DNA from 4 places in the Rhizobium sp. BR 249 genome. Region 4 is predicted to be linked to each of the others. Evidence: predicted binding sites of a transcription regulator. Region 4 holds the regulator's gene; each other region holds the start of a gene.
The links. Region 4 encodes PhoB, which activates phosphate uptake and scavenging genes when phosphate is short. Its sites were predicted from a motif close to TGTCATNNANCTGTCAT; they were not measured.

Region 1: a site for PhoB is predicted at 4,424-4,440, ahead of phnC (phosphonate ABC transporter ATP-binding protein). Genes of this name have one in related genera too.
Region 2: a site for PhoB is predicted at 5,271-5,287, ahead of QD408_RS11460 (alkaline phosphatase). Genes of this name have one in related genera too.
Region 3: a site for PhoB is predicted at 2,653-2,669, ahead of QD408_RS13610 (acid phosphatase). Genes of this name have one in related genera too.

Annotation. Positions count from the first base shown of each region.
Region 1 covers NZ_JARWKX010000001.1:390,368-397,905, reverse strand. Annotated here, with positions in the region: gene phnE (phosphonate ABC transporter, permease protein PhnE) at 141-1,484, opposite strand; gene phnE (phosphonate ABC transporter, permease protein PhnE) at 1,492-2,451, opposite strand; gene phnD (phosphonate ABC transporter substrate-binding protein) at 2,518-3,423, opposite strand; gene phnC (phosphonate ABC transporter ATP-binding protein) at 3,512-4,357, opposite strand; gene QD408_RS02010 (DapH/DapD/GlmU-related protein) at 4,476-5,093, opposite strand; gene phnL (phosphonate C-P lyase system protein PhnL) at 5,090-5,797, opposite strand; gene phnK (phosphonate C-P lyase system protein PhnK) at 5,829-6,605, opposite strand; gene QD408_RS01995 (alpha-D-ribose 1-methylphosphonate 5-phosphate C-P-lyase PhnJ) at 6,602-7,477, opposite strand; gene QD408_RS01990 (carbon-phosphorus lyase complex subunit PhnI) at 7,474-7,538, opposite strand, start outside.
Region 2 covers NZ_JARWKX010000010.1:16,582-24,119, forward strand. Annotated here, with positions in the region: gene pdxY (pyridoxal kinase PdxY) at 1-439, shown strand, start outside; gene QD408_RS11435 (carbonic anhydrase) at 512-1,153, shown strand; gene QD408_RS11440 (GGDEF domain-containing protein) at 1,250-2,860, shown strand; gene QD408_RS11445 (lytic transglycosylase domain-containing protein) at 2,909-3,733, opposite strand; gene QD408_RS11450 (aspartate-semialdehyde dehydrogenase) at 3,899-4,933, opposite strand; partial or broken gene QD408_RS11455 (hypothetical protein) at 5,044-5,242, opposite strand; gene QD408_RS11460 (alkaline phosphatase) at 5,346-7,100, shown strand; gene QD408_RS11465 (hypothetical protein) at 7,196-7,538, shown strand, end outside.
Region 3 covers NZ_JARWKX010000012.1:108,060-115,597, reverse strand. Annotated here, with positions in the region: gene QD408_RS13630 (RHS repeat-associated core domain-containing protein) at 1-256, shown strand, start outside; gene QD408_RS13625 (DUF6572 domain-containing protein) at 271-603, shown strand; partial or broken gene QD408_RS13620 (IS630 family transposase) at 688-1,293, shown strand; gene QD408_RS13615 (cytochrome-c peroxidase) at 1,323-2,600, opposite strand; gene QD408_RS13610 (acid phosphatase) at 2,796-4,340, shown strand; gene QD408_RS13605 (IclR family transcriptional regulator C-terminal domain-containing protein) at 4,393-5,151, opposite strand; gene QD408_RS13600 (3-oxoacid CoA-transferase subunit A) at 5,282-5,989, shown strand; gene QD408_RS13595 (CoA transferase subunit B) at 5,986-6,675, shown strand; gene pcaF (3-oxoadipyl-CoA thiolase) at 6,685-7,538, shown strand, end outside.
Region 4 covers NZ_JARWKX010000001.1:57,782-65,319, forward strand. Annotated here, with positions in the region: gene QD408_RS00270 (hypothetical protein) at 1-539, opposite strand, end outside; gene QD408_RS00275 (Hsp33 family molecular chaperone) at 649-1,644, opposite strand; gene argF (ornithine carbamoyltransferase) at 1,734-2,648, opposite strand; gene QD408_RS00285 (aspartate aminotransferase family protein) at 2,691-3,890, opposite strand; gene QD408_RS00290 (GcrA family cell cycle regulator) at 4,316-4,849, shown strand; gene phoB (phosphate regulon transcriptional regulator PhoB) at 4,970-5,653, opposite strand; gene phoU (phosphate signaling complex protein PhoU) at 5,781-6,494, opposite strand; gene pstB (phosphate ABC transporter ATP-binding protein PstB) at 6,538-7,353, opposite strand; gene pstA (phosphate ABC transporter permease PstA) at 7,369-7,538, opposite strand, start outside.

The DNA of each region.
Region 1 (7,538 bases), 330 kb from region 4:
TGTTATCCTGGGGATCGTCGAAACGGGGGAGCGCAATGTGCAGTGATTTGGCGGCGAACCGCAAGCAGGTTCCCGGCTAAAAGATTTCCGTGACAGAATGATGATGACGGCAGCGCCGCCATCGCCTTTCGACCGCTGGGTCAGTGCGCTTTCGTGCCCATCAGCCGGTGACGCAGCGCGTTCGAAGCCGTGTCGAACAGGAAGACGACGATCAGGATCAGAATGACCATATAGGCGACGTTTTCCCAGTTGGCGTTGGTGCGCATCGCCTCCCAGAGTTTGAGGCCGATGCCGCCCGCGCCGACGGCGCCGATGATGGTCGCGCCGCGTACGTTGGATTCCCACTGGTAGAGCGTCTGACTGACGATGACGGGAACGATCTGCGGCATAATGCCGTAACGATGGACGAGCACGGTCCGGGCGCCGGTCGATTGGATGCCTTCCCGTGGCTTGTTGTCGATATTCTCCAGCCCCTCGGAATAGAGCTTGCCGAGCGTGCCGGTCTCGGTGAGGAAGATCGCGCCGGAGCCGGCAAGCGGGCCGGGGCCGAAGGCCCGCGTCAGGAACAGCGCCCAGATCAGCATGTCGACCGAACGCAGGAAATCGAAGAAGCGTTTGAGAATCTGGTTCAGGAAGCGGTTCGGCGTGATGTTGCGCGCCGCCATGAAGGCGAGCGGGAAGGCGGCGAGCGAGCCGAGCAGCGTTCCGAGGAACGCCATGACGATCGTCTGGAAAAGCTTGGTCCAGACGTCGCCATGCTGCCATTCGGTGTTGTTCCAGATGTCGTCGAAGGCGAGCGACAGGTTGGACTGGTCGGGTTTGATGCGCGGGCCGGAGACGATGAGGCCGATGACCTCGCCGGCCGGCCTGTCGAAGAAGGACGATTGCGGGTCGAAGAGGAAATTCGCCCAGCCGATGAAACGCTTGCGGATCTTCACGCGGTCGGCGGAAATGCTGACGTCGCCGGCAAAGCCGAGATTTGCGAGCACGTTGTCGTCATAAACGGTCATCCAGCTCGGCGCCGGTCCGACGACCTTGGGCGCGCCGCTCGAAACGTCGACGGGAACGCTGATCCCGTGGGCGGTCACGATCGTCTGGCTTTTCGAAACGGTGATGCTCCGGCTCGTGCCGCTGATGGAAACGGTGATGCTGCCGTCCGGGTTGTTGACCAGCCAATCGGGATGCGGATTGTCGCCGAGCGGCGAGAAACGGGGATAACGCACCTCGATCGAGCCGTCGTCCTGGATACGAAATTCCGGCTGGACGTCGTAGCTTATCCATTGGCTGAGATAGATGCCGACGCGCTTCCAATGGGCCTCGGCGAAGAGCTTGGGCAGGTCGAAGAACCAGACGGCGTAGAGGCCGTAGAGCAGCGTCGCGATCAGGATCGTCAGCCCGCCGAAACGCTGGCGGAACGAGCGTTGGAAGTATTCCGGATAGCGCGCTTCTATCTCGTTCATGCGGTTGGCGTCGATCACCGTCATGGCGGCCTCAATGTTGCAGGAGGAAGGCGTGATCGCCGACGAGCCGGCGGCGCAGCCACGCGGAGAACTGGTCGACGGCGACGATCGTCACGAAGAGCAGGAGAACGAGCGCCATCGTCTTGGCGCCGAAGCCGCGCGAGATCGAAAGCTTCAGCTCCTCGCCGATACCGCCGCCGCCGACGGCGCCGATGATCGTCGAGGCGCGCACGTTGATCTCAAGGCGCAGCAGCGCATAGGAGGTGAAATTCGGCAGCACCTGCGGCAGGGCGGCGAAGCGCACGCGCTCCCACCAGTTGGCGCCGACGGCTTTCATGCCCTCATGCGGCTTCATGTCGATATTCTCGGCCACCTCGTAGAAGAGTTTGCCGAGCGCGCCGATCGTGTGCAGGGTGATGGCGATGATGGCGGCGACCGGTCCGATCGACAGGATCGCCGAAAACAGCCCGGCGATGACGATTTCGGGGAAGGCGCGCAGGAATTCCATCAGGCGCTTGGTGAAGACGCGCAGCGGCCATGAAGCCGTCAGGTTGCGCGCGGCAAAGAAGCTCAAGGGGACGGCAAAGACGAAGGCGATGATGGTCGAGATCAGCGCTACGTTGATCGTGACGATCATCAGCTCGAAATATTCGGGAATGTAGAAGGCGCCCCAGACGTAGACGCGGCCCTTGTCGAAATTGAATTCCTCGCCGCCCTTGTCGTTGACGCTCGCTATGTCGAACAGCGCGCGCCAGACATCGTTCCAATCCTTGGGGATGAGCCAGCTCAGGAAGTCGAAGAGATGCGGCAGGCGGTCGAAGAAATGGCCGGCATTGCTCTCGTCGGCAAAACGGACGGAGCTTACGAAAGCCGCAATGAGGATGACGAGGCCGAGTACGGTGTAGAAGCGGCGCCTGGCGACCATCTGGCCCCAGGCGGTGCCGATCTCCTGCGTGCTCTGCATGTGCGGCTGTGTATCGGCAATAGTCATGGACGCCCCGACCGGTAATAAAGATAAAGGGCGGCCGTTGCCGGCCGCCCCGTATTCGAAAGGCGATCAGCCGCCGATGGCAGCTTTGCGGACGTCGACGACGGCATTGTAGAAGTCGTGCTTGACCGGGGCGTAGCCCTGGTAGTCGCCGCCTTCGACAGCCGTGAAGCACTTGTGATCCTTTGCCGGCAGGGCCGTGAAGAAGGCCGCGAGCTTCGTCTGCCATTCTTCGCCGAGGGCGTTGCGAACGACGAGCGGGCCGTTCGGGATCAGCGGCGAACGCCAGACTTCGACGAGCTTGTTCGGATCGACGGCGCCCTTGTCGACTTCCTTGCGGAAGGTGCCGGAGGTGTAGCCGTCCTTGAAATCGCCGAGGCCAGACGAATCGTCGACGGCGATGTCGACCTTGCCGTCATAAGCGGCGAGCAGGTTGTTCTCGTGGCCGCCGTTGAACTGCGTCGAAGCGAAGAACTTGTCGTTCGGCATGCCCGTGTCCTTCGGGATCTGCGTCAGCGGAACGAGGTAGCCCGAGGTGGAGTCCGGATCGGCGTAGCCGAGCTTTTTGCCCTTGGCGTCCTTGATGGACTTGATGCCGGAGGACTTGAGAGCGAGACCGATCGAGTAGTAGCCGGTCGAACCGTCCTTCTGCTGCGTCGTCAGGATCGGCGTAACGGCCTTCGGGTCCTTGATGTAGACGGCCGCATAGCCGGAAGCGCCGAGTTCGGCGAAGTCGAGCGTGCCGCCGAGCAGGCCCTGGATGACGCCGTCATAATCGGCGGCCGGGAAGAGTGAAACCTTCTCGAAGCCGAATTCCTGCTTCAGGTGGTCGGCGAGGCAGGCATAGTTGCGCAGGCGGTCGGTTTCGTTTTCGCCGCCGAGGATGCCGATGCGGAATTCCTTGAGGTCCGCAGCGTTGGCGCCGCCGGCGAGCGCGAAGAGCGCCGTTGCCGCAAAGAGTGCTTTCTTCAACATGAGTTCTCTCCTATTGACCGGTATCTCCGGCCTTCCCGTTACGAAGAAGTGTGCCCTTGACGCGGGCGCTCGATCGCGGCCGCCTCGCTCAGAGGCCGGCCAGCGCCAGCGGCTGGACGCCGGCGGATGGATTGTCTGCCCGCTCGGGAGCGATATTGATCGACGTTGACGTCATCGTTTCGTCGATGCCGGCGCCGTCCTTGTCCGTCCCGTAGATTTCCTTCACCGCTTCGCCCGTCAGATCCGAGGGTCTGCCGTCGAAGACCACGCGGCCGTGGGCCATGCCGACGATGCGCTCACAATAGCTGCGGGCGGTATCGAGCGTGTGGAGGTTGGTGATGACGGTGATGCCCTCGCGCTCGTTGATATCGCGCAGCGCATCCATGACGATCTTGGCGTTCAGCGGATCGAGCGAGGCGATCGGCTCGTCGGCGAGCACCATCTTCGGGTTCTGCATCAGGGCGCGAGCGATCGCCACACGCTGCTGCTGGCCGCCGGAAAGCGTGCCGGCCGGCTGCAGGGCGGTCTGTTCGATGCCGAGGCGTTCGAGCGCTGCGATCGCATGCACGCGCTCTTCGCGGGTGAAGATGTTGAGCAGGCTGAGAAGCGTCGAGCGGTGATTGAGGCGGCCGAGCATGACATTTGTGAGAACGTCGAGACGCGGCACCAGATTGAACTGCTGGAAGATCATCGCGCAGTCGCGCTGCCAGTTCCGCAACGCTCCGCCGCGAAGCCTGGAGACTTCGATGCCGGCGAAATGAATGGAGCCGGAACTCGGCTCCTGCAGGCGGTTGATCATGCGCAGAAGCGTCGACTTGCCGGCGCCGGAGCGGCCGATGATGCCGACCATTTGGCCCTGGGGAATGGTGAGGGTCACGGAGTCGACGGCGAGCTTGTTTCCGAAACGACGTGTGACATCTTTCAGCTCGAACATCATGCTGGTCCCTTGCATTCCAAGCCTTGGTCCGCATCGCATTAGTCCCGCTTCATGAACCTCCAATGTCATATTTGTGTAAGTCGCGTCACAAATCCCGGCGCCGTGACGGGAGCATCTAGCCCTCGTAGCGCGCCAGAAAATCTTCCGCGCTCAGGTTGCGGAAATCCTGCAAAGCCAGGCGCAGACGATCATGCTCCCAGTCCCACCAGGCAAGCCTGTCCATGCGTTCACCGATCTCTTTCGGGAAGCGCTCTCGGATCAGCTTCGCCGGCACACCGCCGACGATCGTGTAGGGTGCGACGTCTTTCGACACCACGGCGCCGGCACCGATGACGGCGCCGTTGCCGACGCTGACGCCCGGCAGGATGGTCGCCCCGTGCCCGATCCAGACGTCGTGGCCGATCGTCACGCGGTTTGCGCGCCGCCAGGCGAAGAAGTCCGTCTCCATGTCGCCGTCCGGCCAGTAGTCGGCGGCGCGATAGGTGAAATGATGCAGTGTCGCGCGCCATGTCGGATGGTTGGTGGCGTTGATGCGCACGGCGGCGGCGATATTGACGAACTTGCCGATCGTCGCGCACCAGACGGCGCCATCCTGCATGATGTAGGAGTAGTCGCCGAACTCGGCCTCGCTGATGCGGCAGCGCTCGGAGACTTCCGTATAGCGCCCGAAGGTGGAGTGGCTGACATCAGCCGTTTCGTGGAAATAGGGCTCGGTGCCCAGCTTGCGGCTCATGCGGCGATCTTCCTCGGTGAGAACTGCTGGACGTCGAGGATGCGGTCGGCGACCGCCTCGCGAACCTCCTCGTCGTGGAAGATGCCGAGAAGGGCGACACCCGCCTTCTTCTTCTCCGCGATCATATCGACGACGACGGCGCGGTTTTTCGCGTCGAGTGAGGCTGTGGGTTCGTCGAGAAGCAGGATCGTATGCTCGGTGATGAAGCCGCGCGCAATGTTGACGCGCTGCTGCTCGCCGCCGGAGAAGGTGGCGGGCGGAAGCTGCCAGAGCGCTTCCGGCAGGTTGAGCCTGGCGAGCAGGGCGCCTGCCTTTTCCCGAGCCGCGACCGTTTCTTCGCCGCGCGCGACGAGCGGCTCGGCCACCACGTCGATCGCCGCCACGCGCGGCACGGTGCGCAGGAACTGGCTGACATAGCCGAGTGTATCGCGGCGCACATTGAGCACGGTGCGCGGATCGGCGGAAGCGAGGTCGACGATGCGCCCGTCGTGGCGAATGAGGATCTGGCCGGTGTCGACGGCATAATTGCCGTAGATCATCTTGAGCAGCGAACTCTTGCCGATGCCCGAGGGGCCGCCGAGCACGACGCATTCGCCAGCCGCGACCGAGAAGGCGACATCGGAGACGACGGGCAGCCTGATGCCGTCGCGCAGATGCATGGTGAAGCTCTTCGAGACTTCGGAAACGACGAGGGGTGTGGGCATGCTTTCTTCTTTCCTGGCTTTTTAACGAGGCTCAGACCTGCAGGATCGAGGAGACGAGCAGTTGCGTGTAGGGTTCGTGCGGATCGTCGAGCACGCGGTCGGTGAGACCTTGTTCGATGACGCAGCCGTCCTTCATCACCATCATCCGGTGCGAGAGCAGGCGGGCGACGGCAAGATCATGGGTGACGATGATCGCCGAGAGGCCGAGATCGTTGACGAGACCGCGCACGAGATCGAGCAGGCGCGCCTGCACCGAGACGTCGAGGCCGCCTGTGGGTTCGTCCATGAAGACGAGGCGCGGGCCGGTGACGAGATTGCGGGCGATCTGCAGGCGCTGGCGCATGCCGCCGGAAAAGGCGCGGGGCTGGTCGTCGATGCGGTCGGCGTCGATCTCGACGCGTTCGAGCCAGTCGATGGCGGTAGAGCGGATCTTGCCGTAGTGCCGGTCGCCGATCGCCATCAGCCGTTCACCGACATTGGCGCCCGCAGAGACGGTCATGCGCAGCCCGTCGGCCGGGTTCTGGTGCACGAAACCCCAGTCGGTGCGCATCAGGAAGCGGCGCTCTGCCTCGTTCATGCGGTAGAGGTCGCGGTAGCTACCGTCGCGCATATGGTATTCGACGCTGCCGGTGCTCGGCATCAGCCGGGTGGAGATACAGTTGAGCAGCGTCGTCTTGCCCGAACCGGATTCGCCGACGATGGCGAGCACTTCGCCCGGCCAGAGCTCGAAAGAGACGTTCCGGCAGCCGATGCGATTGCCGTAGAATTTCGAGAGGTCGTTGACTTTGAGAAGCGGTGTGTCGGTCATTCTGCAGCCTCCCGGGCCAGCATTTCGCCGGCATGTCCCTGTGCGCGGCGATCTTCGCAGTGGTCGGTATCGGAGCAGACGAACATGCGCCCGCCCTTGTCGTCGAGGATGACCTCATCGAGGTAGACCTCCTCCGCGCCGCAAAGGGCGCAAGGCTTGCCGAAACGCTGGATCTCGAAGGGATGGTCCTCAAAGTCCAGGCTGACGACATCGGTATGGGGCGGCACGGCATAGATACGCTTTTCGCGGCCGGCGCCGAAAAGCTGCAGCGCTTCCGACCTGTGCATCTTCGGATTATCGAATTTCGGCGTCGGCGAGGGGTCCATGACGTAGCGGCCATGCACCTTGACCGGATAGGCGTAGGTCGTGGCGATACGGCCGTTGCGGGCGATATCCTCGTAGAGCTTCACATGCATGAGGCCATATTCCTCGAGCGCATGCATCTTGCGTGTCTCGGTCTCGCGCGGTTCGAGGAAGCGCAGCGGTTCCGGAATCGGCACCTGGTAGACGAGCACCTGGCCTTCACCGAGTTTTTCCTCCGGGATGCGGTGGCGCGTCTGGATGATCGTCGCCTCGCTGGTGCGCGTCGTCACCGCGACATTGGCGACCTTCTGGAAGAAGGCGCGGATCGAAACGGCATTGGTCGTGTCGTCGGCGCCCTGGTCTATCACCTTCAGCACGTCGTCAGGCCCGATGATCGAGGCCGTCACCTGCACGCCGCCGGTGCCCCAGCCATAGGGCATCGGCATTTCTCTGCTGGCGAAGGGCACCTGGTAGCCAGGGATGGCGATCGCCTTCAGGATGGCGCGGCGGATCATCCGCTTGGTCTGTTCGTCGAGATAGGCGAAGTTGTAGCTGGCGAGATCGCTCATTCGGCGGCTTCCTTCATGTCTTCGCCGCTGCTGCGGGCGGCTTCGAATTCGCGGCGCATGC
Region 2 (7,538 bases), on a different contig from region 4:
CACGCCGAACCGCTACGAACTCGCATGGCTTTCGGGGGCGGCGCTGGAAGATAACACCGCCATCATGGAGGCGGCGCTGGCGCTCGGGCCGTCGCGCATGCTCGTCACGTCGGCCGTGCCGATGATGTCAGGGGGCACCGGCAATCTCTATCTGTCCGGCCGCCACGCGCTTCTCGCCGAGCATCGCGTCGTCGACAATCCGCCGAACGGTCTCGGTGACCTGCTTGCCGCCGTCTTTCTCTCGCGTCTCCTGTCCGGTCTCGAAGACGAAAAGGCGCTGCAGCTTGCCACCGCGAGCGTCTTCGAGGTGCTTGCGCGCGCCGTCAAGCGCGGCAGCAACGAGCTGATGCTGGCTAGCGATGCCTCCAGCCTTTCGACGCCAATGGCGATGGTGCAGATGCGTCGGCTCATGCATCCCGCGCAGCGGCGGAAAAAATGACGCATTTGCCGATTCATTCATTTTGCGGTGCAGCAGTTGATCTTGTCTTCGGCGCGCGCTAATCCAGAAGGCATGCAGCGTTTTCCAACACCTCTTCTGGACGGCTACCGCAACTTCATGAACGGGCGTTATGCCGACGCCCGCGACAGGTATCGGCAGCTTGCTGAAAACGGCCAGAGTCCGAGCACCTTGGTCATTGCCTGTTCGGACTCGCGAGCGGCGCCGGAGCTGATCTTCGATGCCGGCCCGGGCGAACTCTTCGTCATCCGCAACGTCGCCAACATGGTGCCGCCCTACGAGCCGGACGGCCATTTCCATTCGACGTCGGCCGCGCTCGAATTTGCCGTTCAGGCGCTGAAGGTGTCTGATATCGTCGTGATGGGTCATGGGCGCTGCGGCGGTATCCGCGCGGCTCTCGATCCGAATGCCGAGCCGCTGTCGCCCGGTGATTTCATCGGCCGCTGGATGTCGCTGGTCAAACCCGCCGCCGAGCAGATCCAGAGCAACGACGTCATGACGGCTGCGGAGCGCCAGACGGCGCTGGAGCGCGTCTCCATCCGCAATTCGATCGACAATCTCAGAACCTTCCCCGATATCAAGGCGCTCGAGGAAGCGGGAAAGATGCATCTTCACGGCGCCTGGTTCGATATCTCCACCGGTGAACTCTGGGTCATGGATGCCGAAACGCGTGACTTCATTCGTCCTGAAATCTAGGGACGTGCCGCTTTATCAGTTCTTTAAGAATTATTGATAAGCTGGTCCTTGATTGGTCGCGCACGACCGACATTTGGATCACCGTGGCGATTGGCGATGAAGTTCGAAACCATCAAAAAGGTTATCCTGGCCGCAATCATGCTGCCTTTCGTCTTCATGGTCATTGAAGGCGTCATCCTCTTACGTTCTTCGGTCAAGGAATACAGGGATCTTGAGAAGGACCGGCAATTTGCCGATGTGCTTGCCCGCGGCGGGTCCATCGCCGCCACCGAGATTCTGACTGAAATCAGCGCCACCCGCCGCTACATCGCCCAGCCCAGCGAGCCGGCTGCCGCCGAAATGCAGCGGAGCCGGGCGATGCTCGATCAAGAACGTCGCGCCTTCTATGCCAGCCTGCCCTCCCGCGATGTGCTGGATGAGGGGCTCGTGGATGAATTATCGGCTCTCAACCTTGCTTACAGCCGCATCGTGGCCGCACGAAGCGCCGTCGACCAGGGCCGTTATGCCCGCAGCGACCCCGGCTATATCTATTGGTATGCGGCCCAGAAGCAGCTTGCCGTCGTCGATGCGCTTTCGCCGCTGATCAGCGATCCGGTACTGCTGCAGAAATCCAATCAGCTGATGGGCATTCTGCTGACCTATTACGGCGAAAGGCTGATCACCATCGTCGGCACCCGTTATCTCGACCAGGGCTCCTCCGCCCGCTTTCCGGTGGAACTGTTCGTGCAGGGCAAGGTCATGCTCAACGAAGGGATGGACCATATGGTCTTTCATTCCTCGGACTCAACCGTGCGCGACATCGTCGCCTATCTCGGCCGCAGCAGTCAGGTGAAAGCGAACGCGATCACCGATTCCATCCTCGCCGGATCGCGGCCGACGAACGCAGTGCGCGACATCTGGGCTGCCGCGCAGAACGAGCGCATGGCCTTCCTGCAGCAGAAGCTCGTCGATGCCGCCAATGATATCCACGACACCGGTGAGGGCCTTTCGACGCGCGCCCACATTCACCTGACGCTGATCCTGTCGCTCTGTGCGGGCCTGCTCATTCTCGCCACGCTGGTGATGCTATTGGCAGCACGGGGCCTGCGGCTGATCGACCGGCTGACGCGTGACCGCGAGACGCTGGTCGGAGAGTTGCGCAACGCTGCCCAGACCGACCTTCTGACCGGACTCTATAACAGGCGCGGTTTCGAGGTTGCCGCATCGGCGCTTCTCACCCAGGCCGAACACGGATCGCGCTGGATCTCGGTCGTGCTCTTCGATCTCGATCATTTCAAGAAGATCAACGATATCAACGGCCATGACGCAGGCGATGCCGTATTGCGGCATGTCGCGCGTGTGGCGCGGGAGAATTTCCGTTCCTTTGATCTGCTGGTGCGCCATGGCGGCGAGGAATTCCTGGCGCTGCTGCCGGATTCGACGCCTGATGACGCTGCAAAGGTTGCCGAGCGCGTGCGGCTGGCGATCGAGGCGGCGGAAATCCCGCTGGCGAGCGGCGAACTCCTCAAGGTCACGGCAAGTTTCGGGTGCGTCGGCCGGGCAAATGAGGCCTTCAACAGGAACTTCGAGGATCTGGTCAAACGCGCCGATCTGGCGCTCTACGCCGCCAAGGCTTCCGGCCGCAACTGCGTCGTTTCGGGACCGACCGTGCCGGCGCCGGAAGAGCGGCGCAAGGCGGCGTCCGGCGGCTTTGATTCCCGCATATGAAAAACGCCGCATTGCAGCGGCGTTTCCGGTATCGTTACCGATGAAAGCTTATCTGCCGGCGTCGATCTGCTCGCCGATATAGGCGATCGCCTGCTGGTAGACACTGGCTGCGTTCCAGCCCTGGATGGCGGCGAAATTCGGTTCTCCCGGCTGATAGCCGGCGCCGGGGCGCCAGCCATGGCCCTTGAGGAAGTTCGCTGTCGAGGCCAGCGCATCGGCGCGGGAGCCGACCATGTCGACGCGGCCGTCGCCGTCGCCGTCGGCGCCGAAGCGGACGACATTGCGCGGCAGAAACTGCGTCTGGCCGATCTCACCATGAGCCGCGCCCTTGGCCTGCGGGCTCAGATAACCCTCGGAGACGAGCTGAAGGGCGGCATAGAGCTGGTCGGTGAAATATTCCGAACGGCGGCAGTCGTAAGCAAGGGTCGAAACGGCCGACAGCGTATGCTGATTGCCCATATAGCTGCCAAAACCGGTCTCCATGCCCCAGATCGCGATCAGCGGGCCGGCCGGAACGCCGAAACGGCGCTCGATCGAGGCAAAAAGCGCCTGGTTGGCGGCCTTCATGCTGCGGCCGCGGGAGATGACGGCAGCCCCTCCGCGCTTCTTCATGAACGCGTCGAAGGACAGTTTGAAGCTTTTCTGGCCGCGGTCGGCGGCGATCGTCGGCTTGTTGTAGCTGACATTGGCAAAGGCGCGGCTGAGGACCGACTGGCTGACGCCGTTGGCCGCCGCCGTTTGCTTGAAGTCGCTAACCCAGGCGTCGAAGCCGGCGCTGGTATTGCCGCATTGTGCGCCTTGCGCGAACGCCGGTACCGAATGGAGGACGCCCATTGCCGTGGCGGCCGCCAGAAAGAATTTTGTCATGCGCATTGAGAACCCCGCTCTCGATCTGCATAGCTTTTGGCCGGACAGAGAATGCCAGCCACCAGCGATTTTGTCACGATCACCTTTCAGCGAGCGCTTACATGGCTGTGTCTGCCCGAAAAGCCCCGCTCATCGAGCAGGGCTTTAGCAGGTTATGGTTTACAAATGGTATCAGGCGGCCTGCTTGCGCGGCTTGACGAGGCCGCGATTGACGAGCAGTTCGGCGATCTGGATCGCGTTCAGCGCCGCGCCCTTGCGCAAGTTGTCTGAGACCACCCACATGTTGAGACCGTTTTCAACAGTCGCGTCCTCGCGGATACGCGAGATGTAGGTCGCGTCCTCGCCGGCGGATTCATACGGCGTGATGTAGCCGCCGTTTTCGCGCTTGTCGATGACGAGGCAGCCGGGCGCGTCGCGCAGGATGTCGCGGGCCTGGTCAGCGGTGATCTCGTTTTCGAACTCGATGTTGACCGATTCCGAATGGCCGATGAAGACGGGGACGCGCACGGCCGTGCAGGTCACCTTGATCTTCGGGTCGAGCATCTTCTTCGTTTCGGCCAGCACCTTCCACTCTTCCTTGGTGTAGCCGTCTTCCATGAAGCTATCGATGTGCGGAATGACGTTGAAGGCGATGCGCTTGGTGAACTTCTTGTTCTCGATCGGATCGGCAACGAAGACGGCGCGCGTCTGGTTGAAGAGCTCGTCCATGCCGTCCTTGCCGGCGCCGGAGACCGACTGGTAGGTCGAGACGACGACGCGCTTGATCTTGGCGAAGTCGTGCAGCGGCTTCAGTGCCACCACCAACTGGGCGGTCGAGCAATTCGGATTGGCGATGATGTTGCGCTTGGTGAACTGCGTGATCGCGTCGGGGTTTACTTCCGGCACGATCAGCGGCACGTCGGCGTCGTAACGCCAGGCCGAGGAATTGTCGATGACGACGCAGCCCTGCTGGCCGATCTTCGGCGAAAACTTCTTGGAGACCTCGCCGCCGGCCGACATCAGGCAGATGTCGGTATCGGAGAAATCGTAATTCTCCAGGTTGGAAACCTTCAGCGTCCGGTCCCCGTAGGAAACTTCGGTGCCCTGCGAACGGGCGGAGGCGAGCGCCACGACCTCATCGGCGGGGAAGCCTCGTTCGGAGAGGATGTTGAGCATCTCCCGGCCGACATTTCCGGTCGCTCCCGCAACTGCTACTTTGAAACCCATTTCTCAAGCTCTCTTTCTCTTCTCTCCTCTGTCCGGTGAGGGGAAAGGCGCGAATAATCGCGTCTTCCTGTCCCCAGCCGAGCCGGGGAGAGAGCGGCAGGCCAGAGACGTCAGACGGTTTTCGTCGTCGTTTTGGCCTTGGTTTTGGCAGAAACCGGAACGGCAATATCCACCCCGGCAACCCGTGCCCGGTCATTGCATTCAGCAATGGCGTGTTCGTCGCGAACCATGGAGATTTCCTTTTCCGCTGTTGCTCTTAGAAGGTTTTCCACAGGAGTCAAGGTTTTTGCTGAGGGCGCCTGCGGCCAGGAGGGGCGGTGCCGATCCTGCGACCTTTTGTCATGCCATTGTCATCCCCGGCGGGTATCCCGGCCAGGTTGTCAATTCTCTGCACCGAAAACGGGGGTTTTCCATGCGTACGCTTCTCGCCGCCTTTGCGGCCACCACCATCCTCGCAGGCGCCGCTCAGGCGACGACGGTCTATCCGCTTGACCGCGCGACGATTCTCGTCGGTTCGCCGTTCGATTTCAAGGTCGAGCTCAACAAGCAGGTCAAGCCTGAGGACGTGAAGATCACCGTCAACGGCCAGGATTACAAGACCGTTCTCGGAAGCGAGGCGCAGTTCGTCGAGCTGGAAAAGGGCAAGGAAGACAAGGCTCTCGGCTCCGCTCTCCTGCTGCGCGGCCTGAAGATTTCCGCTCCCGGCGCCTACAAGGTCGAGGTCGCCGCCGGCGACGAAACCAAGTCCGTCACCTGGAACGTTTACGAAACCGCGGCCCAGCCGAAGGCCAAGAACATCATCTTTCTGCTCGGCGACGGCCTTTCCGTCGCGCATCGCACCGCCGCCCGCATCATGTCCAAGGGCATGACCGAGGGCAAGGCGAATGGCCGCCTTAATATGGACGATCTCGACCATATGGCCTTCATCGGCACGTCTTCGACGAATGCCGTCGCCACGGATTCGGCCAACACCATGTCGGCCTACATGACGGGCCACAAGACGGCCGTCAACGCGCTCGGCGTTTATGCCGACCGCACGCCGTCCTCGCTCGATGACCCGCGAGTCGAAACCATCGCGGAAGCCGTTCGCCGCATGACCAAGAAGTCGATCGGCATCGTTGCGACGGCTGAAGTCGAGGATGCTACGCCGGCTGCCGTCGTTTCCCATACCCGCAACCGCAACGACAAGGCCGATGTCGTCGGCATGCTGCTCGACGTCAAGCCGGAAGTCCTCCTCGGCGGCGGTTCGGCCTATTTCCTGGGCAAGGAGGTCGCCGGTTCCAAGCGCAAGGACAACCAGGATTACATTAAGCTGTTCCAGGACGCCGGCTACAAGCTTGCGACCGACAAGAACGAGCTTGCAGCCAATGCATCGGCTGAAGGCAATCTCCTCGGCCTCTTCCACACCGGCAACATGGACGTGACGCTCGACCGGGAATTCCTGAAGAAGGGCACGGTCGACAAGTTCCCGAACCAGCCGGGTCTCGTCGAGATGACCAAGGTCGCGCTCGATCGCCTTTCCAAGAATCCGGAAGGTTTCTTCCTGATGGTCGAAGGTTCCTCGATCGACAAGATGTCCCATCCGCTGGACTGGGATCGCGCCGTCGTCGATACCATCGAATTCGACAAGGCTATCGGCGTCGCCCGCGAATTCCAGAAGGCTCATCCCGATACGCTGATCGTCGTCACCGGCGACCATACGCACGGCGTTTCCATCATCGGCACGGTCGATGACGAGAAGCCCGGCACGGAAATGCGCGAAAAGGTCGGGACCTATGCCGAGGCCGGCTTCCCGAACTACAAGGACGAAAACGGCGACGGCTATCCGGACAAAATCGACGTCAGCCGCCGCCTGTTCCTGAGCGCCAATAACGGCCCCGATCACTACGAGACCTTCCGTCCGAAGCTCGACGGCCCGTTCGTTCCGGCCGTCCAGAACGAGAAGAAGGAATATGTCGCCAACGAGCAGTATAAGGATGTTCCAGGCGCCGTCTTCGTCCAGGGCAATCTTCCGAAGAGCAGCGAAAGCGGCGTTCACGCCGTCGACGACGTCGTCCTGCAGTCGGCCGGTCCCGGTGCCGAAGGCTTCCACGGCTACATGGAACAGAGCGACGTCTACCACGTCCTCGCCGACACTTTCGCCCTCGGCGCCAAGCAGACGAACTGATTGAAGATCCCGCAAGGCCGCTTGCCGGCCTTGTCTCTTTCATCGATCATGATCCCGGCCGTTCAACGGCCGGGATTTGTTTCCTGGAGATCGCCATGGATATATTCTCTTCGCTGCATCTCAGCCGCCGCCGGTTGATTGGCGCCGCCATTGCGCTCCCCTTTACGGTGTCTGCTGTTCGCGCCGCCGACCCATCGCTTTCTTTCAACGAGCTCTACGGCAAGTTCGGCGTGCTCGGCCTCGAATTTTCCGACAAGGTGAAGCGTCTTGCCGGCCAGGACATCAGCATGAAGGGCTTCATGGCGCCGCCGCTGAAGGCCGAGGCCCAATTTTTCGTGCTGACCGAAGTGCCGATGTCGCTCTGCCCCTTCTGTTCTTCGGATGCTGACTGGCCTGACAATATCGTTGTCGTTTACCTATCGGAAAAGCAGACGTTCG
Region 3 (7,538 bases), on a different contig from region 4:
TGGAGTTGTGAAGCAAGTTACCGTAAAAACTCAGAGCGGCATCAGAACACGTATCGACTTGATGGGACGTGACGCAAACGGGAATATTGTTTGCACAGAATGTAAAGCGTCTGCAACAGCACGGTTGACAAAGAAACAAGCGGCGGCTTTCCCTGAAATGCAGCAGTCAGGGGCAGTGATTGTTGGCAGTGGGAAACCAGGATTTCCTGGAGGCACACAGATACCTCCCACGACAGTCGATATTAACAGGCCGTAAAGCGAGGTAGCGAAATGTCTGTTGATCAAACTGATGTAGTTGATGCAATCGGGATTGATAATGTCACAGGTGAGGTAGTGCTGACGATCACTGATCACCTTGATTGGACGGGAAATGAGGGAAAGCACTTTCTCCTACTGCAGGAAAAACTCAATACTTATTTGGGGTTTGTTGAGAGCGGTGAGATCTTAGAAACATACCCGAACGCAAAAGACAGGGCCATCTTAATAGATATTGTAGGTAAATATCAGCTGAACGAGCAGGCCCAAGCGTTTTACGCCCAAGTTGCGCAAATCGTCGAAGGTGCCGGAATAAAATTCCGGTACCGACTGTTTGGCGGAAGTTAGAGCAGATCCTGCGATCGATGAATCGATTGTGAGATGACGTTGTGCGGCGAAGCTGATTCAACATCCACAGCGAAGAGGTGGATGATGGCACGAGCACTGAGCGATGATTTTCGGTTACGCGTATTGAAAGCGTCTGCGGCAGGCTGCCGCCCGGTTTGGGGTTGGGATTTCGACGGCAATCCGCTGGATCGCAAGGGCCAGCGATGGTGAACCGACACCACGGCCGCAAGGTTGGCGAAGGTCCTCGAGCTTGGATGCACACGAAGCGTTCGTTGTCGAGATGATCGATGATCGCAAGGACGTGACGCTCGACGAAATGGTCGAGCGTCTGTCTGTGGAGCGGCAGGTGAGCATTAGCCGAAGTGCGCTTGGTGCCTGGCTGCGAGGCCGCGGATGGACCTTTAAAAAAAGTCCGCACATGCATTGGAGCAGGATCGGCCAGATGTCCTGAAGCGCCGGCGAGCCTGGTTTGATGGTCAGCTCGATCTCGATCCAGAAAAGCTGATCTTCATAGACGAGACTGGTCTCTCAACGAAGATGGCACGTCTGCGCGGAGGCGCAATTCGAGGCGAGCGTTGTCGAGCAGGCGTGCCGCACGGCCATTGGAAAACAACGACGTTCACCGGTGCGCTGCGCCTCACAGGCATGACCGCCCCCTTCGTCTACGACGGAGCAATGAACGGCAATGTGAGATGCGGTGGGCGCCTTGATGCCCCGCTTCACGCTGGCTGCAAGTCCGCATCCGTCAGCGTCCCCAAAAAGGCAACGATATCGTCGATCTCGGGATCGGTCAGCGCAGGCGCGTCGCCGGGTTTCCGGCCGAAGGGCGGGTCCTGGTTGAGGTTGTCCCAATAGGCCTGCGGCAGGTCGTCATATTTACGAACCGTGCCGTCTGCATTTTTTGGATACCAGCGGCTGGGGTCGCTGTCGCGGGTCGCATAGAAGGAGACGACGTCGCGCAGCGTGTGGAAGTAGCCGTTGTGGAAGAAGCTCTTCTTCAGCGCCACATTGCGCAGCGTCGGCGTGCGGAACAGGCCGCAATATTCGCTGTGGCCGGCAAGGTCTGTGCGCTGAGGGCCGCAGAGGCCGAGGTCGTGATAGCCGGGGTTGGCGTTGGCCGGGATCGCCATGTTGCGCGGTGCGCCGAGGCCGAGGAAGCCGAAATCGGAAAAGAGCGGCGGCTCGCCGTCATTGGCGGGTTCGCTGAGATGGCAGCTTGAACAGTTGCCCTTTGCGGGATCTTCGAACAGCTGCCGCCCGTGCAATTCCTGAGCCGTCAGCGTCGCCTTGCCGGCGAGGAAGGCGTCGTAACGGCTGGAATAGGGAAAGAAATCCGGGCCGCTCTGTTCGAAGGTGGCGAGCGCCTCGGCGGCGGCGGTGAACGTGTCTTGCGGATTGTCGAACACGGTCGCGCCGAAGGCAGCCTCGATGTCGGCGGCGTAGGGCGCCTTGCGCAATTTGTCGGCGACCTCGGGCGCATCCTTGTTGCCCATCTCGAAGGGCGAGAGCAGCGGGATCTTCGCCTGGTCGGCGCCGTGATCGACCCGGCCGTCCCAGGTCAGGCCGCCGGTCGGGCCATTGTCGACGCTCTCGTCGCCCTCGTCCTCGGAATCGTAATAATGCTCGGTGAATGCGGGCACGGCCTGCAGATAGCGCAGCGTCGGGACGGCGCGTAGACCCGGCCGGTCCATGTGTTCGCCGCCCATTTCGACCGGCGCGGCGGATGCCGGGCCGAAAGCGCGAGCCGGGTCGTGGCAGGAGGCGCAGGCCTGCAAGCCCGAGGCCGACAGCGAAGTATCTGAGAATATCTTCCGGCCGAGCGCGGTCAGCGTTTCGGCCCGGGCGAAGGCCTCGGCGCGCGCCATCGGGCCGGGATGCACGCCGGAAGCTGCCGCCGCGCTGCTTTGCCGCAGCGGCAGAATGGCCAGACACAGTGCCGTAACACCGATGCCGACCGTCAATCTGGACTGCGCAAACCGGAAAGTCGTCTTCGTCATCATAAGGATTCCAATAGCTTAGGACTGCCTTCCATCATCATCAAACCTCGCTGCAACAAATTGATGACGGTCGCTCTCCCGCCGCTTCGTGACAGAACCATGTCACAAAGTTGATAGATGGCGGGTCTAGCGTCGGTGCGCCCCCGAGCGTTCCCCGCTCCCTCTAGCCAACGCCCCTAGCCATGAGGTACCCCCGTGAAAAGACTGAAACTCCTCGCCTCGATCTGTCTCGCCGGATCGGCCTTCGTTCCGCTCGCCATGGCGGCATCAGCCCATGCCGCGCCGGCCGGTTACGACAAGATCGACAATATCGTCGTCATCTATGCCGAAAACCGCAGCTTCGATAATCTCTATGGCGGCTTTCCCGGCGCCAACGGTCTTTCCAATGTCAGCCCCGAGCAGGCCCGCCAACTCGACCGTGACGGTCAGCCGCTCGCCGAACTGCCGCCGGCCTGGGGCGGCCTGACCGCCAAGGGCGTAACCCCTGCCATCACCGAGGCGCAGTCGGCCCATCTTGCCAATGCCAGCTTCGCGATCGACGATCCCAAGGGTTTTGCGCAGGCGCCGACGGTCATCACCCGCGATCTCTGGCATCGCTTCTATCAGGAGCAGATGCAGATCGACGGCGGCAAGAACGACAAGTTCGTCGCCTGGGCCGATTCCGGCAGTCTCGTCATGGGCCATTATGACGGTTCGATCCTGCCGATGTGGCAGGTCGCCAGGAAATACGTACTCGCCGACAACTTCTTCCAGGGCGCCTTCGGCGGCTCCTTCCTCAATCACTTCGCGCTGGTCTGCGCCTGCGCGCCCTATTATCCCGATGCCGACAAGAGCCCGGCCAAACCCGTGATCGCCAAGGTCGATGCCGACGGCACGTCGCTTGTTGTAGCGGACAATGCCCCGAAATCGGCGCTGGACGGCGCACCGAAATTCGTCTCCGACGGCACGCTGACGCCCGATTTCTACGCCGTCAACACCATGCAGCCGCCTTACGAGCCGAGCGCCAATCCGCCAGCCAAGGACGGCGATCCGGCCTATGCCGATCCCACTGCGGCGACGACGCTGCCGCCGCAGCATGAGACCACCATCGGCGACCTCCTGTCGGAGAAAGGCGTCAGCTGGGCCTGGTATAGCGGCGCCTGGCAGGCGGCACTCGACGGCAAGAACGCGACGCCGGTGCCGAACTTCCAGTTCCATCACCAGCCCTTCAACTATTTCGCCAATTTCGCCCCCGGCACCCCTGATCGCGCCGAACATCTGAAGGATGGCGGCCTCGCCGGCGAGGCCTTCCTCAGGGATATCGACGGCGGCAAGCTGCCGGCGGTTTCCTTCTACAAGCCGCAGGGCAACCTCAACGAACATGGCGGTTATGCCGATGTTTCGAGCGGCGACCAGCATCTTGCCGATATCGTCTCGCATCTCGAAAAGAGCCCGCAATGGGGCCATATGCTCGTCATCGTCACCTATGACGAGAATGGCGGCTTCTGGGATCACGTCGCGCCGCCGAAGGCCGACCGCTGGGGCCCGGGCAACCGCATTCCGGCCTTCATCATCTCGCCCTTCGCCAAGGCCGGCACGGTCGATCACACCCAGTACGACACGACCTCGATCATCCGCCTGATCACCGCGCGCTACGACCTGCCTGTTTTGCCCGGCATCGTCGCCCGCGACACGGCGCTGCGCGAAAACGGCGAGCCGCCGATGGGCGATCTCACGGCCGCGCTCGACCTGACGCATTGACCAATTGGAGCGGCTCCGGTGTTGGCCGGAGCCGCTGCTTTCAGGTTTGCCATCACCGGCGCAGCAGCGGCCGCAATGCGGCCTGTGCTTCCTTCAGCAATGGTAGGTACCGTTCCTTCATCTCGGCCGCCGCGACAAGGGCGGCGGGCGCGCCGATATTGATCGCCGCGACCGTTTCGCCGCGGTCGTTTTCAATCGGCACGGCGATCGAGCAGAGACCAATCTCCAGCTCCTGGTCGATGATGGCGTAGCCTTCGGCGCGCACGCGGCGGAATTCTTCGATCAGCTCGTCCGGATCGATCTTGGTATTGGCCGTGTTCTGCTTGAGTTCGCTGCGGGCCAGGATGGCGCGCGCCTCGTTTTCCGCGAGAGCCGCAAGCAGCACGCGGCCCATCGAGGCGCAATAGGCGGGCAGGCGGCTGCCCGGTGTGAGATTGATCGACATGACGCGGCGCTGTGCTGCGCGGGCGATATAGACGATTTCTGTTCCGTCGAGCACCGAGGCCGAGGCGCTCTGGCCGGCCTTTTCCGAGAGATGATCGAGATGCGGCTGCAAGAGCGCCGGCAGCGGTGTGGCCGCAAGATAAGCATGGCCAAGCCGCAATATCTTCGGCGTCAGAGTGAAGAACTTGCCGTCATAATCGGCATAACCGAGCTCGGCGAGCGTCAGCAGCGAGCGACGCACGGTGGCGCGGTCGAGCGCCGTCAGCTTGGCGGCCTCGGCGATGGAAAGCCGCGGGCGCGTTTCGCCGAAGGCTTCGATGACTTTCAGGCCGCGGGCAAAGCCGCTGACGAAATCCGTTTCGCGCATGGTTCGGGTCTCCAGTCTTTTATCCATCATGTGCGATATACGAACAAATGTCAAATAACGCACAAACATCTTGCCGCTGTTCCTGCTGCGGTTTATTTCTGACGCCAAGAACGGGCTGAGGAGATCCTATATGGACAAGACAATCGGGAGCACGGCGGAGGCCGTCTCCGAGATCGGCGACGGAGCGACCGTCATGATCGGTGGTTTCGGCGGCTCGGGTGCGCCGATCGAATTGATTCATGCCCTGATCGACAAGGGGCCTAGGAATCTCACCGTGATCAACAACAATGCCGGCAACGGGCGCATCGGCATCGCTGCGATGATCGATGCCGGGATGGTGAGGAAGATGATCTGCTCGTTCCCGCGGTCCTCTGATCCGCGCGCCTTCACCGACAAATATCTTGCCGGTGAAATCGAGCTCGAACTCGTGCCGCAGGGCACGCTCGCCGAGCGCATCCGCGCCGGCGGGGCCGGCATTCCGGCCTTCTACACGCCCACCGGCTATGGCACCGAACTTGCGGAAGGCAAGGTCATCGCCGAATTCGACGGCCGCCATTATGTGCAGGAGCGCTGGCTGAAGGCCGATTTTGCCATCGTCAAAGCTTTGGTCGGCGATACCCACGGCAACCTCACCTACAACAAGGCCGGCCGCAACTTCAATCCGCTGATGTGCATGGCGGCAGCCAAGACCATCGCCCAGGTCTCATCCATCGTGCCGGCCGGCGGCATCGATCCCGAGTATGTCGTCACCCCCGGCATCTTCGTCGATCGTGTCGTCACGGTTCCCAATCCCCAGCAGGAAGAAGAGCTCATCCGAGCCGGAGTGGCCTACGTATGACCATCGATATCAGGGATGACATCAAGCTTTCCAATGCGCAGATCGCCTGGCGTGCCGCGCAGGACATTGCCGACGGCGCCTATGTGAACCTCGGCATCGGCTTTCCCGAAATGGTCGCGCGCTATCAGCCGCCCGGCCGACAGGCGATCTTCCACACCGAAAACGGTATCCTCAATTTCGGTGAGCCGCCTGATGAAGGCGAAGAGGACTGGGATCTGATCAATGCCGGCAAGAAGGCGGTGACGCTGAAGCCCGGCGCGGCCTTCTTCCACCATGCCGACAGCTTTGCCATGGTGCGCGGCGGCCATCTCGACGTCGCGATTCTCGGCGCCTATCAGGTCGCCCAGAATGGCGACCTCGCCAATTGGCGGGTCGGCAGCAAGGGCGTGCCGGCCGTCGGCGGCGCCATGGACCTCGTGCATGGCGCAAAGCAGGTCTGCGTCATCACCGAACACGTCACGAAGACGGGCGAGCCGAAGCTGGTGGAGAAATGCACCTTTCCGCTGACCGGCGTCGCCTGCATCACCCGCATCTATACGAGCCATGCCGTCATCGACATCGTCGATGGGCGCTTCGTCCTGCGGGAGAAGCTTGCGGCCATGTCGCTGGAGGAATTGCAGGCCATGACCGGTGCGCCGCTCCATCTCGACGGGCCGGTGGGCGACCTCGTTGTCCCGAAACTCTAAAGGAAAGCCATGACCGAAGCTTTTATCTGCGACTATATCAGGACGCCGATCGGCCGCTTCGCCGGTTCGCTTTCCCAGGTGCGGGCCGACGATCTCGGCGCCATCCCGATGAAGGCGCTGATGGAACGCAACGCTGCCATCGACTGGGAAGCCGTCGACGACGTGATCTTCGGCTGCGCCAACCAGGCGGGCGAGGACAATCGCAACGTCGCGCGCATGTCCGCCCTTCTGGCCGGCCTGCCGCTCTCTGTCTCGGGCACGACGATCAATCGGCTCTGCGGCTCCGGCATGGATGCGGTGATGACAGCGGCGCGCGCCATCCGCGCCGGCGAGGCGGAGTTGATGATCGCGGGCGGTGTCGAAAGCATGTCGCGGGCGCCCTTCGTCATGCCGAAGGCCGAAACGGCGTTTTCGCGAGCAGCCGAAATCCACGACACGACAATCGGCTGGCGCTTCGTCAACCCGCTGATGAAGAAGCAGTACGGCGTCGATTCCATGCCGGAGACCGGCGAGAACGTCGCCGAGGATTACAAGGTCAGCCGTGAGGACCAGGATGCGTTTGCGGTGCGCAGTCAGGCGAAGGCGGCAGCCGCGCAGGCGAGTGGACGGCTGGCGAAGGAGATTACACCGGTCATCATCCCCCAGCGCAAGGGTGATCCCGTCATCGTCGAGAAGGACGAGCATCCGCGCGCAACGACGATCGAAACCCTGGCGAAGCTTGCCACGCCCTTCAGGAAGGAAGGCGGCACGGTGACGGCGGGCAATGCCTCCGGCGTCAATGACGGGGCGGCGGCGCTGATCGTCGCGTCCGAAGCGGCGGCGCGAAAATATGGCCTGACGCCGATCGCGCGTATCCTCGGCGG
Region 4 (7,538 bases):
TCTGGCCGTTTAGCAATTGTAGCGTTTACCGCCTTTTGGCAGGCGAGCATCTCGTCCGCAGCTGCGACAGAATTCTTCAGCCTAAAAGCAGCGATCTCTTTACCGTTAAAAGTAGCGCGAAAATTCAATTTACGAGCGAATTCATCGACCAAGCCGACATCGTCAAAATCGATCCACAACCCCTTAAAGTCTTTATACTCTACGGCGGTCGCATCAGCCGTCCATTCGGACCGATCCAAAGAAAATTCAACAGGATATTGCTTGCCGCTCTCCAGGGACTTCCAGTTTGCATTTCCAATTAAGATGTAAAAAGGATTTTCCTTCTTAGTAAAACTAAAGCCAAGGCGAAAGACCGTACCATCCTCAAAGCTAGTCACAACAAAGCAACCGTTGCCCACCGTCCTATCAACGGCCACGCTCCAGCCACCTACTTTCTTCCATTGAAATATGTCATCATCGGCTAAGCTTATTTGCGGTATCGCAGCCACCAATACGAGTGCGAAACATAAAAACTTCATATATGCCCATCCCGCTTTCATAGGCCAGCACCTGAAATATAGGCGCACGGTGACTACTAAAAATCGAATCACCGTGCAGTATCGTCGCTACTTTCTTCTATTACACATTCTGCGTCTCAACTTAACAATGTTAACCGAGCTGCGGCGCAACCTCATCCACAGGGTAGCGATAGGTGGTCGAGCAGAATTCGCAGGTTACCGCGATTTCGCCGTTTTCCTGGCTTGCCTCGATCTCCTCGGCCGAAAAGCCCTTCAGCACGCCGCCGATCTTTTCGCGCGAACAGCTGCAGCGGTCGAAGACGGCGCGGGGTTCGTAGACACGCACGCCGCGCTCGTGGAACAGGCGGAACAAGAGCCGCTCGGTCCCGACCTGGGGATCGGTGAGTTCATCGGCGTCGATCGTCTCGACCAGCGAGCGGGCTTCGGCCCAGGCGTCATCCTCGCCGTGCGGACGGTCGCCGGGATCGCCGTCGCCGCCGTGGAGATCCGGCTGGCGCATGCGTTCCGGGGCCTCCGGCAGGAATTGGGCGACAAGCCCCCCTGCCCGCCAGCGATGGCGCGGCTTGCCGGCATCGTCACGATCGAAAAGCTCGGCCGCCGCAAGGCGCACGCGCGTCGGGATCTGCTCCGACTGGCGAAAATAGACGCCGGCGATATCCTCGAGCGAGGTACCGTCGAGCGCGACGATGCCCTGGTAGGGCTGGCCGAATTTGCCCTGGTCGATGGTGAAAGCGAGCACGCCCTTGCCGAGCAACTGCTCCGGCTCGGTTTCGCCCGCGGCAATCGCCTTGTTGAGCAGGGCCTGATCGAAGCGGGCATAAGCGCGGACATTTTCCGGCGTCGAGAAATCGGCGACGAGAAGATCGACCGGGCCATCGCCCTTGGTCTGCACCGTGAATTTGCCCTCGAATTTCAGCGAGGTGCCGAGCAGCACCGTCAGCACGACGACTTCAGCCAGCAGCCGGGCGACGGGTGCGGGATAATGATGGCGCTCGAGGATGGCATCGAGCATCGGGCCGAGCTGGACGGCGCGGCCGCGCACATCCAGACCCTCGACCTGGAAGGGGACGACATGATCATCGCCGGCGAAATCAAACTGGCCAAGAACGGCTGCAGCTTCTGCCATGGCTTTCACTCCTTATTTTCAGAGCGACGGCCAGAGTGCCCGGCGCTCGCGCGGTCGCGAGCTTTTGACTCACGACATCCGATTATGGTTCAGATCGCGCCCAGGCACCAAGCAAGAATCGATTTCTGTGCATGAAGACGGTTTTCCGCCTCATCGAAGACCACGGATTGCGGGCCGTCGATCACGTCATCCGTCACTTCCTCGCCGCGATGGGCGGGCAGGCAATGCATGAACAATGCATCATTGCCGGCCTTCGCCATCAAGGCCGCATTGACCTGATAAGGCTGGAAGACATTGTGACCCCGGGCCCGATGTTCCTGATTCATGGAGACCCAGGTATCGGTCACCACGCAATCGACGCCGGCGACCGCACGGTCGGCATCATGGCAGAGCATGATTTCGGCGCCCTCATTGCGGGCCCAGTTCAGATAGTGATCCTTGGGCTCCGAACCAAGGGGTACGGCCATGTTCATGCGATAGCCGAAACGCGCGGCCCCTTCGACCAGCGAATGCAGCACATTGTTGCCGTCGCCGGTCCAGGCGATGGTCTTGCCCTTGATCGGCCCGCGGTGCTCTTCAAAGGTCATGATATCGGCCATGATCTGGCAGGGATGGGTGTCGTCCGTCAGCGCATTGATGACAGGCACGGTCGCATGTTCGGCAAGCTCCAGCAGGCGCGAATGCTCGGTGGTGCGGATCATGATCGCATCGACATAACGCGACAGCACCTTGGCGGTATCGCCGATCGTCTCGGCGCGGCCGAGCTGCATTTCGGTGCCGGAGAGGAACAGCGTCTCGCCGCCGAGCTGGCGCATGCCGACATCGAAGGAGACGCGGGTGCGGGTCGACGGCTTTTCAAAGATCATCGCCAGCATCTTGCCGGCGAGCGGCTTGTCGCCCTTGCCGGCCTTGAAGGCCTGCTTGCGGGCGAGCGCATCGTTCATGATGGTTCTGAGATCGGCTGTAGTGACCGCCGAAAGATCGAGGAAATGTTTAGGAGCCATATCGTGTTCTTACCTGTCGTGCGCCCGGAGGCGGCAATCCCTTCAAGCCGTCTTCTTCACCTTGGAAGCGCGAACGCTTTCGGCGGCGCGCTCGATGCGTGCAAGGCCCTCGCGGGCCTCCTCGGCGGTGACGACGAGAGGAGGAATAAGGCGGATGACGTTGTCGCCGGCGGGGACGCCAAGCAGATGCGCTTCCCGGATCGCCTGCAGCAGTTCGGCGGAGGGAACGGCAGCCTTGATGCCGAGCAAAAGCCCCTCACCTCTGATATCCTCGATCACATCGGGATAACGATCCTTGAGGGAAGCCAGCCCCTGGCGGAAGACGAGCGCCACGTCGCGCACCTGCTGGAGGAAGCCATCGGCGAGAATGACGTCGAGCACGGCGCTGCCGACGGCCATGGCAAGCGGGTTGCCGCCATAGGTCGAACCGTGCGTACCGGCCTTCATGCCGGAAGCGGCTTCGGCGGTGGCAAGGCAGGCGCCGAGCGGGAAGCCGCCGCCGATGCCCTTGGCAACGGCCATGATATCGGGCGTCACGCCGGACCATTCATGGGCGAAGAGCCTGCCGGTGCGGCCGACGCCGGTCTGGACCTCGTCGAGGATCAGCAGCAGGCCGTTTTCATCGCAGATCTGGCGAAGCGCCTTCATGAACTCAGGAGTGGCCGGACGCACACCGCCCTCGCCCTGTACCGGCTCGATGAGGATTGCGGCCGTCGCATCGGTGATGGCGGCGCGGACCGCCTCGATATCGCCGAAAGCCACCTGATCGAAACCGGGCGCCTTGGGGCCGAAGCCTTCGAGATATTTCTCCTGGCCGCCGGCGGCGATCGTCGCGATCGTGCGGCCGTGGAAGGCGCCTTCGAAGGTGATGATATGGAAGCGCTCGGGATGACCCTTGGAAAACTGGTAGCGGCGCGCCGTCTTGATGGCGCATTCGAGCGCCTCCGCGCCTGAATTGGTGAAGAACACCTTCTCCGCGAAGGTTACGTCAGTCAGGCGTTTTGCCAGGCGTTCCTGGCCCGGAATTTCATAGATGTTGGAGAGGTGCCAGACTTTGTCGGCCTGCTCCTTCAGCGCGCCCACAACATGGGGATTGCCGTGGCCGACGGAGGTGACGGCGACGCCGGCGCCGAAATCGAGATAACGCTCGCCGCTTTCGGTGATCAGCCACACGCCCTCGCCTCGCTCGAACCGCAGCGGGGCACGAGAATAGGTGTCATAAAGCGGCGCGGCTTCAGCCATGGCGCGGGTCTCCCGTTCACAATTACAGAGCCTCGGACTCCGGCTAAGAAAACCAGGCCCGAAAAATCAAAAATGCCGCCTTTCGGCGGCGAGCGGTACTATTTCCTTTTCGCGCTGCAATGTCAACAAAACTGCGGCCTTAGCGCATGCAGCAAGCTTGTACAGCGGCATTTTCGACCTTCAACAGGCATTATTGCAGAAATGACACGCGGGGGAAGCAAGTTGGGGAAAACTCCGAATTCGATTCATCCGGATTCCCGCGACTCTTGTCAGGGAGTCAGCCTCACACTAGGTTAAAGTTCAATTACTAGACTGCATGCGGCGGAACTAGTCACCAAAATTGATCAGGCGTTTCTTGTTTCGGAGGCTTCCGGGACAACGGTGAGGGATTCTGCCATCACCAACGCAAAAGGTGGAGACAGGGCATGAACTGGACAGACGAGCGGGTCGAGAAACTCAAGAAGCTATGGTCCGAAGGACTGAGCGCCAGCCAGATCGCGGCGCAGCTTGGCGGGGTCAGCAGAAATGCCGTCATCGGCAAGGTGCATCGGCTGAGCCTTCCGGGCCGCGCCAAAGCGGGCGGCACGGCCACCGCGGCGCGTACGCCGAAGCGCAATACGTCGGCGCCGCGCGCCCCGAACTACGCCTCGCGGATCACCACCCGCACCGTCACCCGCCAGCAGGGCGCGACGATGCTGAAGGAAGAGATCGAGATCGAAGCGGTCGAGGAAATGGAATACGTGCCGAAGGGCAACGTGGTGGTGCCGATTTCCCGCCGCCTCGGCCTGACGGAACTGACCGAACGCACCTGCAAATGGCCGGTCGGCGACCCGCTGAAGGAAGACTTCCACTTCTGCGGCTGCGAATCCCCCGACAATTCGCCCTATTGCAGCTATCACCAGAAGCTCGCCTATCAGCCGATCAACGAGCGCCGCAGGGCGACCGCACGGGTCAGCTGAGCAGACTGGCATTGCTAGATATGAGAAACGGGCCGAACGGCCCGTTTTTTTATTCATCGGATTGAGGCGCTTGGGCATCCGGTTTGTTGCCGGGAAATCCCCTTACCCCGCTTACGGGGCTCAGGCTTCCATCGAATAACCCGCGCCGCGGACGGTGCGGATGACGTCCTGCATGTTGGAGAAATTCAGCGCCTTGCGCAGGCGGCCGACATGGACGTCGACGGTGCGCTCGTCGACGTAGATATCGTGGCCCCAGACGCCGTCGAGAAGCTGCGAGCGGGAGAAGACCCGGCCCGGCGACGACATCAGGAATTCCAGCAGGCGGAATTCGGTGGGGCCGAGGCGGACTTCGCGGCTCTTGCGATGGACGCGATGGGTTTCGCGATCAAGCTCGATATCGCCGCATTTCAGCACCGTGGACAGAACCTCCGGGCGGGCGCGGCGCAGCATCGCCTTGACGCGGGCGACGAGCTCGGGGGTCGAGAAGGGCTTGACGACGTAATCGTCGGCGCCTGTCGAGAGCCCGCGGACGCGCTCGCTCTCTTCGCCGCGCGCCGTCAGCATGATGATCGGCAGGCGCTCGGTTTCCGGGCGCATGCGCAGGCGCCGGCAAAGCTCGATGCCGGAGACGCCGGGCAGCATCCAGTCGAGGATGAGAAGATCGGGCGTGCGCTCCTGAAGCCTGATTTCGGCCTCGTCGCCGCGAAGGATGGTATCGACCTCGAAACCTTCCGCTTCGAGGTTATAACGAAGAAGCACACTGAGGGCTTCTTCATCTTCAACAACTGCAACTCTCGGGATCATGCGTCTCGGTCTCCTCGCGCACGATCCTTAAACCGGGGGCGATTTAAGCAGGATCCTGCGCAAATTCAGATGTGGCTGCGACCTCTTTGCGCGCCCCTGCGGGCGCGCAAATGGCGGTCCGGGACGGTTATTCCGTCACCGCGCCGACGGTGTTGGCGCTGTCGTCCTTCGGACGGTCGCCTTCCGGCTGTGCGCCTGTCGCCATGTAGTAGATCGTCTCGGCGATGTTCGTGGCATGGTCGCCGATACGCTCGATGTTCTTGGCGCAGAAGAGAAGATGCGTGCAGCTGGTGATGTTGCGCGGGTCTTCCATCATGTAAGTCAGGAGTTCGCGGAACAGCGAGGTGTACATGGCGTCGATCTCGTTGTCGCGTTCGCGGATCGACTTCGCCTTGTCGGCAGCGCGCGTCGTGTAGACGTCGAGCACTTCCTTGAGCTGGACGAGCGCGAGTTCCGACAGATGCTCGAGGCCGCGGGCGAGCTTGCGGGGAACGCCCGTCGCCTGGACGGCGATGACGCGCTTGGCGGTGTTCTTGCCGAGGTCGCCGACGCGTTCGAGATCGCCGGCGATCCGGATCGAACCCATGATCTCGCGCAGGTCCGAGGCCATCGGCTGGCGGCGGGCGATGGTGACGATCGCCTTGTCACCGATCTCGCGTTCCATGTGATCGAGGATCACGTCGTCCGAGATGACCTTCTGCGCGAGCGCGGTATCGCCGTTGACCAGTGCGCGAACGGATTCGCTGACCATCTGCTCGGCCAGCCCGCCCATTTCGGAAATCCGCCTGGACAGGAACTTCAGATCATCATCATAGGCAGAAAAAATATGTGTCGATGCCATGGGCTTTATCCTCGAATAACGGGAAGACGCGATGTCGCCAGAATCAGCCGAAACGGCCCATGATGTAGTCCTGGGTGCGCGGATCGTCCGGATTGGTGAACATCTTGTCGGTATCGTTCTCCTCGACGAGGTTGCCGAGGTGGAACATGGCGGTGCGCTGCGAAACGCGAGCGGCCTGCTGCATGGAGTGGGTGACGATGACGATCGTGTAGTTCTCGCGCAGCTCGTGGATCAACTCCTCGACCTTGGCGGTGGCGATCGGGTCGAGCGCCGAGCAGGGCTCGTCCATCAGGATGACTTCGGGGCTGACGGCGACGGCGCGGGCGATGCAAAGACGCTGCTGCTGACCGCCGGAAAGGCCGGTGCCGGATTCATGCACGCGGTCCTTGACCTCGTTCCAGAGGCCGGCGCGCTGCAGGCTGGTTTCGACGATCTGGTCGAGATCGGCCTTCGACTTGGCAAGACCGTGGATGCGCGGGCCGTAGGAGACGTTTTCATAGATCGACTTCGGGAACGGGTTCGGCTTCTGGAAAACCATGCCGACGCGGGCGCGAAGTTCGACGACGTCGATATCGGGATCATAGATATCGTCGCTGTCGAGCGTGATCTTGCCGGTGACGCGGCAGCCGTCGATCGTATCGTTCATGCGGTTGAGGCTCCGCAGGAAGGTCGACTTGCCACAGCCGGAGGGGCCGATCAGGGCTGTTACGGTGTTTTCGCGAATGTTCAGGTTCACATCGAAAAGCGCACGCTTCTCGCCGTAGTAAACCGAGACATCCTGTCCGATCATCTTATACGGGACGTTGCTCATCTTCTGATCCAGCGCCTTTTCAACTGCAGCTTCCGTCAACATGTTCATGATGTTTAACTCCGTTTACCAGCGGCGCTCGAAGCGACGACGCAAGAGGATGGCGCCCATGTTCATGACGATCAGGAACAGGAGCAGGACGATGATGGCACCCGAAGTACGCTCCACGAAGGCGCGTTCCGCCTCGTTCGCCCACATATAGACCTGCACGGGCAGGGCCGTCGAGGGATCGAGCG